Regions from separate parts of the Butyricicoccus sp. AM78-15b2TA genome, predicted to be linked through region 1. Evidence: predicted binding sites of a transcription regulator. Region 1 holds the regulator's gene; each other region holds the start of a gene.
The links. The regulator LexA, encoded in region 1, represses DNA repair genes until DNA is damaged. The targets are predictions, from matches to a motif close to CNAACANNTGTTNG.
Positions count from the first base shown of each region.

Region 2: the regulator LexA is predicted to act here: its motif matches at 3,456-3,469, upstream of dinB (DNA polymerase IV).
Region 3: the regulator LexA is predicted to act here: its motif matches at 1,385-1,398, upstream of recA (recombinase RecA).

Region 1 covers NZ_JAQEHY010000003.1:265,086-269,815, reverse strand. Annotated here, with positions in the region: gene PGS25_RS05020 (DAK2 domain-containing protein) at 1-990, opposite strand, end outside; gene PGS25_RS05015 (Asp23/Gls24 family envelope stress response protein) at 1,300-1,650, opposite strand; gene lexA (transcriptional repressor LexA) at 1,948-2,538, shown strand; gene recG (ATP-dependent DNA helicase RecG) at 3,267-4,730, shown strand, end outside.
Region 2 covers NZ_JAQEHY010000003.1:85,905-90,634, forward strand. Annotated here, with positions in the region: gene thiH (2-iminoacetate synthase ThiH) at 1-661, opposite strand, end outside; gene PGS25_RS04170 (thiazole synthase) at 873-1,637, opposite strand; gene mscL (large conductance mechanosensitive channel protein MscL) at 1,716-2,129, shown strand; gene thiF (sulfur carrier protein ThiS adenylyltransferase ThiF) at 2,177-2,812, opposite strand; gene thiS (sulfur carrier protein ThiS) at 3,018-3,212, opposite strand; TPP riboswitch at 3,286-3,388, opposite strand; gene dinB (DNA polymerase IV) at 3,487-4,701, shown strand.
Region 3 covers NZ_JAQEHY010000006.1:107,804-112,533, forward strand. Annotated here, with positions in the region: gene PGS25_RS07695 (DUF4282 domain-containing protein) at 322-792, shown strand; gene PGS25_RS07700 (metal-dependent transcriptional regulator) at 948-1,331, shown strand; gene recA (recombinase RecA) at 1,511-2,683, shown strand; gene PGS25_RS07710 (regulatory protein RecX) at 2,683-3,150, shown strand; gene pepF (oligoendopeptidase F) at 3,277-4,730, shown strand, end outside.

The DNA of each region.
Region 1 (4,730 bases):
CTCTGCCGGAACGATCACGCGCTCTTTGGGCGCGTCTGCCGTGCCCTCGATTACCTTGGCGGTGTGCTGCTCGCGCATGTTTTCGATCTTAACGGTCAGCAGCGGACCGAATTTCAGACCCTCCTCGAGCGCCTTGTTCGGCTGGTCGGTGTGAACGTGTACCTTGACGATATCATCATCCTCGACAACAACCAGCGAATCGCCGATTTCGTTCAGGATAGAGCGCAGACGGGCAACATTGCGTGCCTTGTCCTTGCGGGATGCGATGAACTCGGTGCAGTAGGTGAAGGTGATGTCCTCGTCGTTGATCGCAGCGAAGTCTGCGGTGGACTTGGTCGGCTCTGCCGCAACAGCACGTTCCTTGTGGATGCCGCGCAGCGCGTCCAGCATGCCCTCGAAGATGGTGATAAAGCCGAAGCCGCCGGCGTCAACCACGCCTGCCTTTTCAAGCACCGGATTCTGGTGAACGGTCTCCTCGAGTGCGGTGTGGCCCTGCTCGAGGATCGCTGCCAGAACCTGCTCTGCGGTGAGCGTCGGCTCGGCCTGACACAGCTCGACCGCGTGCTGTGCCGCAACGCGCGATACGGTCAGAATGGTGCCCTCAGCGGGCTTCATAACCGCCTTGTAGGCGGTGTCTACGCCTTCGCGCAGCGCAAGCGCGAGTGTGCGGCCATCAGCCTCCTCGGTCTCGCGCAGCTTTTTCGCCATGCCGCGGAACAGCAGCGACAGGATAACGCCCGAGTTGCCGCGCGCGCCGCGCAGCAGCGCGGAAGCGGTCGCATCCGCCGCTTTGGCGAGGGTCGGCTCAGCGAGCTTTTCCATCTCAGCCATCGCGGAACCCATCGTCATGGACATATTCGTGCCGGTATCGCCGTCCGGCACCGGGAATACGTTCAGTTCGTTTGCCTGTTCCTTCTTTTCTGCAATGGCGAGTGCGCCCTCGATCACCATGGACCGGTACAGCGCACCGTTGATTTTCTGATCTGCCATTTAATTTAATCTCTCCCTAAAAAAGTAACCGCGCAGTTGCGCGTAATAAGATTTCGGTTTACTTGCAAACCGTAACCGCATGGCAGGATTTCCTTAGGGCAATCCGAGCCATTGGTCCCGTCCGCAGACGTCCGCGGTTACGCCGCGGCATGCAATCAGCGGCGTATTTCGCCGCAACAAAACCCGCGACATGTGCGTGGGTTTTGTTACCCCGACTCAGCCGTCCTGGACGGCGACGTTCGGGTATCGGAAGTCAGTTTCTCCGGAACTGACTTCCGTATATAGGGGACTTGCGAAGTCCCCTATAGGTCAGTCCGCCTTAATGCTCTCTACATAGATATCGACGTTCTTCACGTCCACACCGGTCAGACGCTCAACGTTGTAGCGTACCTCGCCGATGATAGAGCGGCAGACGGTGGCAATATTCACACCGTGCTCGACTGCAATGTGCAGGTCGATGTTGACACCGCCGTCCACAGCCTCGGTGACCTTTACGCCGCGCGACTGGTTTTCCAGTCCGAGCAGGTGCGCCAGTCCGTCCGACATGGAGCGGATGGTCATGCCTTTGACACCGAAGCAGGAGGATGCTGCGTAACCGGCAATGCCGGCCAGCACCTCGTTGGTAATGTCGATATATCCGAGATCGGTCTTGATGGTCATATAAAAACCTCCCTGCGAGTTAGGGGTGCAGAATGCGGGTCCCCTTGCAATAATCAATACTTTTGCTGCTTATATGATATAACAAAATCATGTAAAATACAAGCAATGCGGTGATGAAACTGCGTTATTTTTCAACACAGCGGCAGAAAATGGATAAATTGAAGGATAGTGTCGAATAACGCGGAAAATTCGTACAGGTTAATACAAACAAATGTTTGCTTATTGCAGCGGATTGCGGTATAATAAGGATAAAATTACGAACGTATGTTCCGACGGAAACAGCGAGGAGTGCCGAAAATGAAGAAGATTTCCGCCAAACAACAGCAGATACTGGATTATATAAGCAGTTATTCCCTTGAACACGGCTATCCGCCTTCGGTGCGCGAGATTGGTGCAGAGATGGGACTGCGGTCGCCGTCCACCGTGCATGCGCACCTGAAAAAGCTGCAGGAGGCCGGTTATCTGGAGCCGAATGAGCATAAATCGCGTGCGCTGACGCCGGTCAGCGGCCCTTCCATGGTGCCGCGCGTGCCGATTCTGGGCCGCGTCACCGCCGGTATGCCGATCCTCGCGGTGGAGGAGCATATCGGCTATGTGCCGTTCGAACCGGCAGCGGGAGGCGGCGAGTATTACGCGCTGCGCATTCGCGGCGATTCGATGATCGGCGTGGGCATTATGGATGATGATCTGGTCATTATCCGGCAGGATGTGCAGGCGCGCAACGGCGACATCGTGATCGCGCTGCTCGAGGATGAGGCCACCTGCAAGACGCTCAACATCACGCCGGACGGTGTATGGCTCATGCCGGAGAATCCGGCGTATCCGCCGATCAACGGCACCGGGTGCCAGATTTTAGGCGTGGTGAAGGCGGTTTACCGCGAGTATTAAGAGCAGCCTTTTTCAGCATCGGCTGAGCGGGGGACGCGAACTGCCGCAGGCGTGTTCGCCCCTAACGGGCGGGAGGTTTTTCGCTTGAAATCAAGCGGGGACTTCGCCGCTCCCGCAGCGAGGGCAAGAGGGTAGACACCTACGGTTTCTACCCTCTTAACTCCCGTTTCCCTTTGTTTGTTAGTCTGGCGCAGACCAGAGAGCGGCGACCGCTTCGAAAAGGGGAACGGCAGTCGGGTTACCACAGCGTATCTTTCGCAACCTGTTCGCAGTTCACAGATAGATTGCTGCTACACAGGGTGCGGCACTGTTATGCCGCACCCAGCGTAGAGTTGCCCGTATGTGTAGCAGAAAGGTATCTGACCCTGCGAATACGCGGATACATGGACGGCTATCAGTCGTCCTGCGGAAGAAAAAATCCTCTGCCGTTCCTTTATAGTCTCAGTTCTGCAAATTTCGCCGTGCTAAGAGGAAACGGGGAGATTCATAAGAGGGGTGGAAACCTTTGGTGTCCATCCCTCTTATGCGCCCGCCGCGTAGGCGAACTCCCGCTGAACTTCAGCGAAAAACGCTCCGCCCGTTAGGGCGAACCGTCTGCGCGGTTCGTGCGCCCCGGTCAATTGGTGCAGAAAAAAGGGCGCCGCCCAGAATGGGCGAACCGCCTGCGCGGTTCGTGCGCCCCGTAAAGCGGGTGCCTTGCAAATCAAAATTCCCAAAGGAGAATCCTCATGCCATCGGTTGATGACAGCATCCAGTTCGTCAAGGGCATCGGCCCGAAAAAGGCGAAGCTGCTCGAAAAACTGCATATCCGCACGCTTCGTGACGCGCTCGAGACCTACCCGCGCGACTACGAGGATCGCACTCACATCACGCCGATTGCGGAAATCGGCATGGAGGACAAGTATGCTGTGCGCGCTGTGGTCGGCACCGAACCCAGGGTCAACCGTATCCGCAAGGGCCTGACGCTGGTCAAGTGCACGATTTACGATGAAACCGGCACGCTGAACGTCACCTATTTCAACAATCCGTATGCTGCGGCACAGCTGCGCGTCGGACAGGAGTATGTGTTCTACGGCAAGGTGCAGGGCTATGGGCGCGGCCGCACGATGGTTTCCCCGCAGTCGGAGAAGGTCGCACCGGACGCTGACCACCCGGGACGCATCGTGCCGGTCTATCCGCTGACGGCGGGACTGACCCAGCGCGATCTTGAGCGTGTAACCGCTGTCGCGCTCGACACGCTGACCGGTGAATGGTCCGATCCGCTGCCCGAACTTTTGCGGGCGAAATACCGCCTGCCGGACGCAGTAGATGCGCTTTCTGCAATTCACCGGCCGAAAACCAAGGACGATGTGGCGCAGGCGCGCCGACGCATGGTATTCGAGGAGTTGTTTTTGCTCTGCTGCGGCCTGCAGCAGCTGAAGGAGCGTCGAAAGGCGGATTCCGGCATTGTTTTCACCTCGAATGGATTGGATTCGTTCTTTGAAGCCCTGCCGTTTACGCCGACCGGTGCACAGCGGCGTGCGATTATGGAGATCGCGGCAGACTGTGCCTCCGGACGGCCGATGAACCGGCTGGTGCAGGGCGATGTCGGCTCGGGCAAGACAGTGGTAGCGGCCGGATTGTGTGCGCTGGCCGCGCAGAACGGCTGGCAGGCGGCTTTCATGGCGCCGACCGAAATCCTCGCCGCGCAGCACGCGGAGACGCTTGCACCCATGCTGGATGAACTGGGCATCTCGTGCACGCTGCTCACCGGCTCGATGACTGCCGCGCAGAAACGTGCGGCACTGGCCGCCATCGAGACCGGTGCGGCGCAGGTTGTCGTGGGCACACACGCGCTCATTCAACAGGGTGTGCAGTTCCATCGGCTGGGTGCCGTTATCGCGGATGAGCAGCACCGGTTCGGTGTGGCGCAGCGTGCCGCGCTGTCCGCGAAGGGCGGCTCGCCGCATGTGCTCGTCATGTCGGCTACGCCGATTCCGCGCACGCTCGCACTCATTATGTACGGCGATCTGGATGTATCCGTGCTGGACGAGATCCCGCCCGGAAGAAGTCCGGTTGAGACCTACGCCGTGGGCGAAAACATGCGCAAACGTATTACTGCCTTCATCGACAAGCAGGTCGGTCTCGGTGGGCAGGCTTACGTCGTGTGTCCACTCATCGAGGACAGCGAAAATGCAGAAACCAAGCTGAAA
Region 2 (4,730 bases), 180 kb from region 1:
GCAGGGTTTTGTACTTCTGGTCGTCATAGGTCTCCTGAAATACGGTAACGTAGTCCACACCGCACTCATGCAGATAAGCGTACTCATCCACGTTGAGCGGATAAATCTCGATGCCGATGACACGGAAATACTTGCGCGCCAGCTTAACGGCCTCACCGATGTAGGATACCGGCGACATGGCACGGCTCTCACCGGTCAGAATGAGGATTTCCTGCAGACCGGTCTCCGCGATGGCCTTCAGCTCCTGTTCGATCTCGTCTATATCCAGCTTGGCACGGCGAATCTTGTTGTGACAGTTGAAACCGCAGTAAATGCAGTAATTTTCGCAGTAATTGGCGATGTACAGCGGGGTGAACATCTGCACCGAGTTGCCGAAATGCTTGCGCGTTTCGGCCTGTGCGCGCTGCGCCATCTGCTCAAGGAACGGCAGCGCCGCGGGAGACAGCAGTGCGCCGAAGTCCTCCGGCGAGAGAACGTCCTTGCGAAGCGCACGCAATACGTCAGCCGCCGTATAGGCATCCGCGTCATAGGCGTTCATGCGGGAAATGACCTCGTCCTGCACCTCGGAGCCGATGTTGTCCATACCCGGCTGGTACTCCATGTGATTGGTTTGTTCAGTGATATATTTTGCGGAGATGATCTCCGTTTTTTCGTTTTCCATGACAAATACCTTTCTGTTTTCGCGCAAAGCGCGCATTTAATCGAAAATTGCGGCGCAATTTTCATAAAAACGCGGGGCGTGTACCTGCGTTTTTATACAAGGAAGAAAATTTGTGTGCCGTGTAACGACGCGCAAATTTTCTTGCCGGATATGTCCGGGCTTTGCCCGGCATATCCTTTTTCGATTGAAAGCGTGGTTTCAATCGAGAACTTTAATCCTGCAGGAAACCGGTCAGCGGAGAGGATGCCGACGCCGTCTCACGGACGCGGCCCAGACCGGCAAGGTACGCCGTGCGGCCTGCCTCAATCGCCTGCTTGAACGCCTCAGCCATCGCCGGAATATCGCCTGCGGTGGCAATCGCGGTGTTTGCCATGATGGCTGCCGCACCCATTTCCATTGCCTCGCAAGCCTGCGACGGACGGCCGATGCCTGCGTCTACAATGATCGGCAGGTCGATTTCGTCGATCAGGATTTTGATGAACTCGCGGGTGGCAAGACCCTTGTTCGTGCCGATGGGAGCCGCCAGCGGCATGATGGAGGCCGCGCCCGCGTTGACCAGATCACGCGCAACGTTCAGATCGGGATACATATACGGCATGACAACAAAGCCTTCGTTTGCGAGAATCTCGGTCGCGCGGATGGTCTCCTGATTATCCGGCAGCAGGTACTTGCTGTCGCGCATGATTTCGATCTTGACGAAATCGCCGCAGCCGCACGCACGCGACAGGCGCGCAATACGAACCGCCTCGTCGGCATTGCGGGCACCCGAGGTGTTCGGCAGCAGCGTTACGCCCTCTGGGATATAGTCGAGGATGTTAGCCGTGCCGCCCTCATTTGCTCGGCGCAGTGCCAGCGTGATGATCTGTGCGCCTGCATTCTGCACAGCAGCGTTGATCAGGTCGAGCGAATACTTGCCGGAACCAAGGATAAAGCGGGACTGAAACTCGTGTCCGCCGATTACAAGCGTATCTTTCATGTGAAAAACTCCTTTTTCTTGACCCATTTAAGGGAAACGTATAAACTGATAGTATAAATAAGAAAGGGGAACGTAAAAGTGAAAAAGTTTATCGAAGAATTCAAAGCCTTCGCGCTGCGCGGCAACGTGATGGACATGGCGATCGGTGTTATCATCGGCGGTGCGTTCACCAGCATCGTGACTTCACTGACCGATAACCTCATTAACCCGATTCTCGGCCTGTTCGGCGGCACCGATTTAAGCGGTTTCGTGCTGAACCTCGGCGGTGTGGAGCTGCGCTACGGTGCATTCATCACCTCGATCATCAACTTTTTGATCATGGCGTTCGTTCTGTTCTGCCTGCTCAAAGCGGTCAATAAGCTGACTGCGCTCGGCAAAAAGCCGGAAGCACCCGCAGAGCCGACCACCAAGGTCTGCCCGTTCTGCTGCAGCGAGATTCCGATCAAAGCTGTCAAGTGTGCACATTGCGGTTCCGATCAGCCGAAAGAATAATGGAGAGCGGAGAATGAAAGCTGCGGCTTCTGTTCTCCGTTTTCTATTTACGGCTCCGTTTCTCCGATGAGCAGGCGCAGCACCATCGTGCCTTCATGTGCCGAGCAGACCGCTACGCGCGGCGCCATCAGGCCGAGACCGTCGGCTACATCGCTTGTACCGTCGCCGCAGAGATACACATGGCCGAAGCGTTTTTCGGTCTTGATCAGGTTCGCTGAACCGTAGCCTGCCATGCCGCTGCCCGACACGACCGGCTTTTCCGGCAGTCTGGTAAGCAGATTCTCGAGCAGCATGGCCTTCTGGTCCGGCTTGTCGAACGCCTCTACGACCACATCACAGCCGGAGAACAGCCGCTCTACGTTGGACGGAACGACCCGCTCGGTGTAGGTCTCGTAAGTGAGATAGGGATTGATGGCCTCAAGCTGCTCAACAAGCGCGAGCGTTTTCGGAATGCCGAGGTCTTTCATCGTGTAATGCTGACGGTTAAGGTTGGTGATGTCCACCACATCGAAATCCACAAGGATGAGATGACCGACACCCAGCCGCGCCAGAAAGATCGCAAGGTTGGAGCCAAGCCCGCCCAGACCTGCAATGCCGACACACGCCTTGTCCAGCTTAGCCTGAATATCCGCGCCGTGGCGTTCCACCAGTGCGTCATGCAGTTGTTCTTTGGTTAAAATCATGGGAATTCTCCTGTAATCACGCGCAGCGTGCATTTAATCGGAAATTGCATTGCAATTTCTATGAAAACCGGGAGCATGTATCTCGGTTTTCATACCAGTAAAAAATGTGTGTGCCGCTCGCGGCGCGCAAATTTCTTTGGGACATATCCGCGTTTTACGCAGTATGTCCCCTCTCGATTGAAACTGTAGTTTCAATCGAAGAATATCAGCCGCCGCCCACAAAGCATACGACTTCCAGATGGTCGGCATCGGTCAGCTTCTCTTCCGCGAACTGCGCGCGCGGAATGATGGTGCCGTTCTTCTCGACAGCCACACGCTGCGGGTCGTGACCCAACTCCTTCAGCAGTGCCAGTACGGTTCCTTCTGCGGGAACAGCGCGTTCGTTACCGTTTACTTTCATGCAAATATCCTCTTTTCCGCAAGAAAAAAATGCTCCGGTCTCACCATGCGGTAAAACCGGAGCATTAAAATTTCAAGTGTATGCGACAGCTTCCCTACGATGGTGCTAACCAACAGGTTCAAAAGGTTAGGCTCTCGCCCTCTCAGCCGCTCATCACGGCACCCTTGCTTGCAAATACAGTATGCACCTCATTCTCCCACTTGTCAAGCACATTTTTTTCGGATATAATGCAGTTATACGATGCAAACATTCGTTCGGGAGGAGATGATGACCGATGGACAGAACCATTCTGCACTGCGACTGCAACTCGTTTTTCGCGAGTGTGGAAACGCTGCTCGACCCGTCGCTCGCCGACGGACCGACCGCCGTCTGCGGTGATCCGGAGAGCCGCCACGGCATCATTCTCGCCAAGAACGAGAAGGCCAAAGCCTTCGGCGTACAAACCGCCGAGACCATCTGGCAGGCGAAACGAAAATGCCCGGATTTACGGCTGGTAGCACCGCACCGGAGCGAATATGTGAAGTTTTCGCGCAAGTGCAACGAGCTGTACCTGCAGTACACCGATCTTGTCGATCCGTTCGGCATTGACGAATCCTTCCTCGATGTCACCGGCTCGATGCACCTGTTCGGCTCCGGCGAGCATATCGCGGACGAGCTGCGCCGCCGCATGCGCGAGGAGGTCGGGCTGACCATTTCGGTCGGCGTATCGTTCAACCGCGCGTTCGCCAAACTCGGCAGCGATTACAAAAAGCCGGACGGCACGACGGTCTTTTCGCGCGGAAATTTCAAGCAGCGCGTGTGGTCCTTGCCCGCGAACACGCTCCTGTATGTCGGCAAACGCGCCAGCGACCGGCTGAACCAACTGGGCGTACGCACGATCGGCGAGCTTGCCGCCTGCGATCCGGCGTTTATCCACAGCATTCTGGGCAAAAACGGCGATCTTCTGCTGCGTTACGCCAGAGGCGAGGACGATGAGCCTGTGCGCTCATTTTACGCGGAACGAGAAGTCAAATCGGTCGGCAACAGCATGACGTTCGCGCACAATCTGCTCGGCGCGGACGAATGCCGCATGGGCATCACGGCGCTGTGCGACAATGTCGGCAGACGTTTGCGAAAGCGCGGCATGGTGTGCCAGACCGTGCAGCTCGGCATCCGCGACCCGGAATTTCACAACCGCTCGCGGCAGGTAACGCTTGAGCGGCCGACCAACTCCACGCGGACGCTCATCGACCTGTCCATGCAGCTGCTGCTCGGGCACTGGCCGATGGACAAGCCGGTGCGCCTGCTCTCGGTCACGGCAGCCAATCTGCTGCCGGAAAATCAGTCGTGCGAGCAGCTTTCGCTGTTTGACGCCGCCGAGGATATCCAGAAGCGCGACCGTCAGCATAAGCTTGACCAGACGGTTGACGCGCTGCGGCAGAAATTCGGTGATAAATCAGTCGTGTTCGCGCATTCGGTGAAGAAAAAGGATAAAACGGATAAAAAATGAGGACATATCTGCCGGATATGTCCTCATTT
Region 3 (4,730 bases), on a different contig from region 1:
TACATCAAGAGTACAACATTTTGATGGAATTTGCAATGGTCGTAGGCGGTTTGAAATGAAAAATTGAGAATGGAGAATGGAAAATGAACGTAATATTTAACGGTATGCGGGCGGTCGCCGGCCGCCCCTGCAATTCCACGATTGCCGCCGTTTCTTAATGATAACGCCATTCTCACCTGATAAATACACCGATTTTCCCCTCACCTGCATTCTCCATTCTCCATTTTCCATTCTCAATTATTCAACTTTCCCTTTATCAACCCCGCAGAATATGGTACACTAAAAATGTATCAACCCATTTCCAAAGGAGAGGTGCATACCATGAATTACGCTTACACCTATACATACACACCGCTTTTCTCAATGATTCTGCCGATTCTGGCACTTTTACTGATTCTTGCGGGCGGCATCGCGCTGTACACGCTGTTTGTCCGCAAGCCGAATCACTACCACGGCGCGGCAGCAAAGCTGCATGATTTTCTCAATTTCCGGCACGCATACACCGAGGGTCTGCTGAAAATCCTGTACTGCATGACGGTCGCTGCGCTGGCTGTTTACAGCGTTATTCTGCTGTTTTTCCACTTTTTCTGGGCGATCCTGCTGTTTATCGTCGGAAATATTGCTGCACGGCTCGGCTATGAATTTATTATGATGCTGTTCAGCATGCACCGCACCCTGCGCAGCATTGACCGCAAAATGCCCGAGCCGCAGCCGTTCGAGCAGCCGGCTCCCGCACCGCAGCCCGAGCCGCAGAATACACCGGAAAATCCGCTCCCGCCCGATCAGCCGTAACACAGACCGCTGTTTCCGCTTGAAATTTGTTCAACGCAGATTGCAAAAACACGCAAGTCATGATAAAATAGATATACTATTACAGAATTTCGCGGCAGGACCAACCCATGTGCTGCCCTACAGAAAAGAGTATCTTAAAAAAGGAGGTCCGTGCATTGAAAATTCAGGAAAGCGCGGAAAACTACCTGGAAGCCATCCTGGTTCTGACGCAGAAAAATGGACAGGTGCGCTCGATCGACGTTGCGCACTACACCGGCTTTTCCAAGCCGAGCATCAGCCGTGCCGTTGGCCTGCTGCGCGATAACGGTTACGTTTCCATCGACCAGAATGGTCTGCTGGGACTGACCGAATCCGGCATGCAGATTGCCACCAGCATTTACGAGCGCCACACCGTGCTCACCGCGTTCCTCACCGCTCTCGGCGTGGACGCTGAGACCGCCGCTGAGGATGCGTGCCGCATCGAGCATGTGCTGAGCGAGGAAACCTTCGACAAGCTCAAGCAGCATGCGAAGGCGTATATCGACGCACAGGGTAAATAAGACCCGTTGAAAATCCTGCCTTTTCAGGCAGGATTTTTTATATCAAATTTTATCGAACAAATTTTCGATAAAATCATTGCATTCAAATCGGCACCCTGTTATAATGGGTGTATCGAATCCGAATACACCGCCGCTCTGCGGCTTGCATATTTGTAACTTTTTCAGGAGGAAATGCTATCATGGCTACCAAAAAGCAGTTGGAACCGGTCGCTCCTGCGGCTGATAAGAAGAAAGCACTTGCCGCTGCGCTCGGTCAGATCGAAAAGCAGTTCGGCAAAGGCTCGGTTATGCGTCTGGGCGAAAACACCGGCATGAACATCGAACACATCCCGACCGGCTCGATCGGTCTGGATCTCGCACTCGGCATCGGCGGTCTGCCGCGCGGCCGAATCATTGAGATCTACGGACCGGAATCCTCCGGTAAGACCACGGTTGCGCTGCACAGCGTTGCAGAGGCACAGAAGCTGGGCGGCACGGCTGCGTTTATCGACGCCGAGCACGCGCTCGACCCGGTTTACGCCAAGGCACTCGGCGTTGACATTGACAGCCTGCTGGTCTCCCAGCCGGACACCGGTGAGCAGGGTCTGGACATTGCGGAAGCGCTTGTGCGCTCGGGCGCGATCGACATCGTGGTTATCGACTCGGTTGCCGCGCTGACGCCGCGCGCCGAAATCGAAGGCGAAATGGGCGATTCCTTCGTCGGTCTGCATGCCCGCATGATGAGTCAGGCGATGCGCAAGCTGGCCGGCTCGATCGCCAAGAGCCAGTGCGTAGCCATCTTTATCAACCAGCTGCGTGAGAAGGTCGGCGTCATTTACGGCAATCCGGAGGTCACCACCGGCGGCCGTGCGCTCAAGTTCTATGCGTCTGTCCGCATGGAGGTTCGCCGCGTGGAGCATCTGAAAAACGGCACCGAGCTGATCGGCAGCCACACCCGCGTAAAGGTTGTAAAAAACAAGGTCGCTCCCCCGTTCAAGCAGGCTGAGTTCGATATTATGTACGGCGAAGGTATTTCCCGCACGAGCGAGCTGGTCGATCTCGGCGTGGAATTCGGCATCCTCAACAAATCCGGCGCGTGGTTCTCCATGGGCGATACCCGTCTGGGTCAGGGCCGTGATGCTGCCAAGCAGTATTTCAAGGATCATCCGGACATCGCGGATGACGTACAGAAGCAGATCATGGAAAAGGTAGCCGAGGAGCGCAGCAAGCTGGCGCAGAGCCATGCGGCACGTCCTTCCGCTGCTGTGCCGACCGAGAAGGCCGAAAAACCTGCGGATAAGGCACCGCGTCCGTCGTCCTCCAAGGCAGTCTCCATCGACGCGGACGATTTTGATGACCTCGACGAAGAATAATGAGCGAGGATAAATACCGCGCAGCCCTCGATATAGCGGCAAAACAGCTGTCTTATCGGGCATTGAGTGCGAAAATGCTGCGCGACAAGCTGCTTGCCAAGGGGCACGATGAGGAAGCCGCCGATTACGCGCTTGCGTGGCTGACCGAACGCAGCATGCTCAATGACGCGCTGTTCGCGGAAAGCGTTGTGCGCGGCTACAAGCGCAAGGGCTACGGCGCGGCACGCATCCGACAGGAGCTGACCCGCCGCGGCATAGACCGCGACACCGCAGAAGCGGCTATGCAGACCTTCTCCCCGGATGAGGCGCAAATGCTGGCTCTGCTCGAAAAACGCCTGCGCGGTGACGTTTCCGATCGAAAAGAGGTCGAAAAAGCCGTTGCGGCACTCCAGCGTCGCGGTTTTGCGTGGAATGATATCAAGCGTGCACTCGAAACCTACGGCAGTTCGCTGCCGGAGAAAGAATAACAAACATCCCGCTTTTTGCAAGGAAAGCGGGATGTTTTATTTTATCGCGGTAAATCGCTTGCATGAATCCCGCGGTTGGAGTATCATAATAAGAGGAGAAAACTCTACCGGAAAGGAAGTATTTCCATGGAAACCAATAAAATTCCCGTCCGCGCAGATGTGCCCGAAAAGGACAAATGGGCGATTCAGGATCTGTTTGCGACCGACGATGACTGGCGTGCCGCGTTAGCGAAGGCCAAGGAGTTCCTTCCGCGCATCACCGCATTCCGCGGCAGACTGGCCGAAAGCGGCGCTGCTCTGCTGTCTTTTTTCCGTCTGGATGATGAAATCAGCCTTGCATTTGACGCGCTCGTACACTACGCGCAGCGCCGCAGCGATGAAGACACCCGCGTCGCCGCGTATCAGGAGATGGTCAGCCAGGTGACGCGCTTCGCGGTCGAAATTCAGTCTGCCGCCGCGTTTGAGACCCCTGAGCTGCTCGCCATCAGTGATGAGGACATGAACCGTCTGTACGCCGAAGCACCCGAGCTGGAGCTGTACCGCCTGAATATCGACCGCATTCGCCGCCGCCGAGAGCATGTGCTGTCTGACAAGGAGGAGGCAATCCTCGCCGCTGCAGGCGAAATGGCCGCCAGCCCGGATGACATTTACTCCATGCTCAACGACGCCGACCTCAAATTCCCGGACGCGGTGGACAAGGACGGCAATAAGCACCCCGTCACGCACAGCACGTTCATCCCGCTCATGCAGTCCTACGACCGTGTACTGCGAAAGTCCGCGTTCGATTCGCTGTACTCGGTGTACGGCCAGTTCCGCAACACCTCGGCGGCAACGCTGTCCGCGCAGCTCAAGCAGCTGCTGTTCTTTGCGAATGTCCGCAAGTACCCCTCAACGCTGGATGCCGCCCTTGACGGCAACGAAGTGCCGACCGAAATTTACCGCAACCTGATCGATGCGGTGCACCGCTCGTTTGCGCCCATGTACCGCTATGTTGCGCTGAGAAAGAAGCTGCTCAGCGTGGACGAACTGCACATGTACGACCTGTATGTGCCGGTCGTGGACGGCGTGGAAATGAAATTCACGTTCGAGGAGGCCAAGGAGATCGCACTGAAGGCGCTCGCGCCGCTCGGCGAGGACTACCTGAATCTGCTCCGCGAAGGCTTTGCAAACGGTTGGATCGACGTGTACGAGAACGAGGGCAAGCGCTCGGGCGCGTACTCGGCAGGTGCGCGCGTACACCCGTATGTGCTGCTCAACTTCAAGGGCACGCTCGACGACGTGTTCACACTTGTGCATGAGATGGGCCACTCCATCCACTCGTACCTGTCCAACAAGACCCAGCCGACCGCGTATCAGGATTACGTTATCTTTGTTGCTGAGGTTGCATCCACCTGCAACGAGGCCCTGCTGATGGAATACCTGCTGTCCGTCACGACCGATAAGAAGGAGCGCGCGTACCTCATCAACCACTTCCTTGAGCAGTTCCGCGGCACGCTGTACCGTCAGACCATGTTCGCTGAGTTCGAGCTTGCCGCCAACGAAATGACCCAGCGCGGCGAGGGCACGACCGCCGAAGCGCT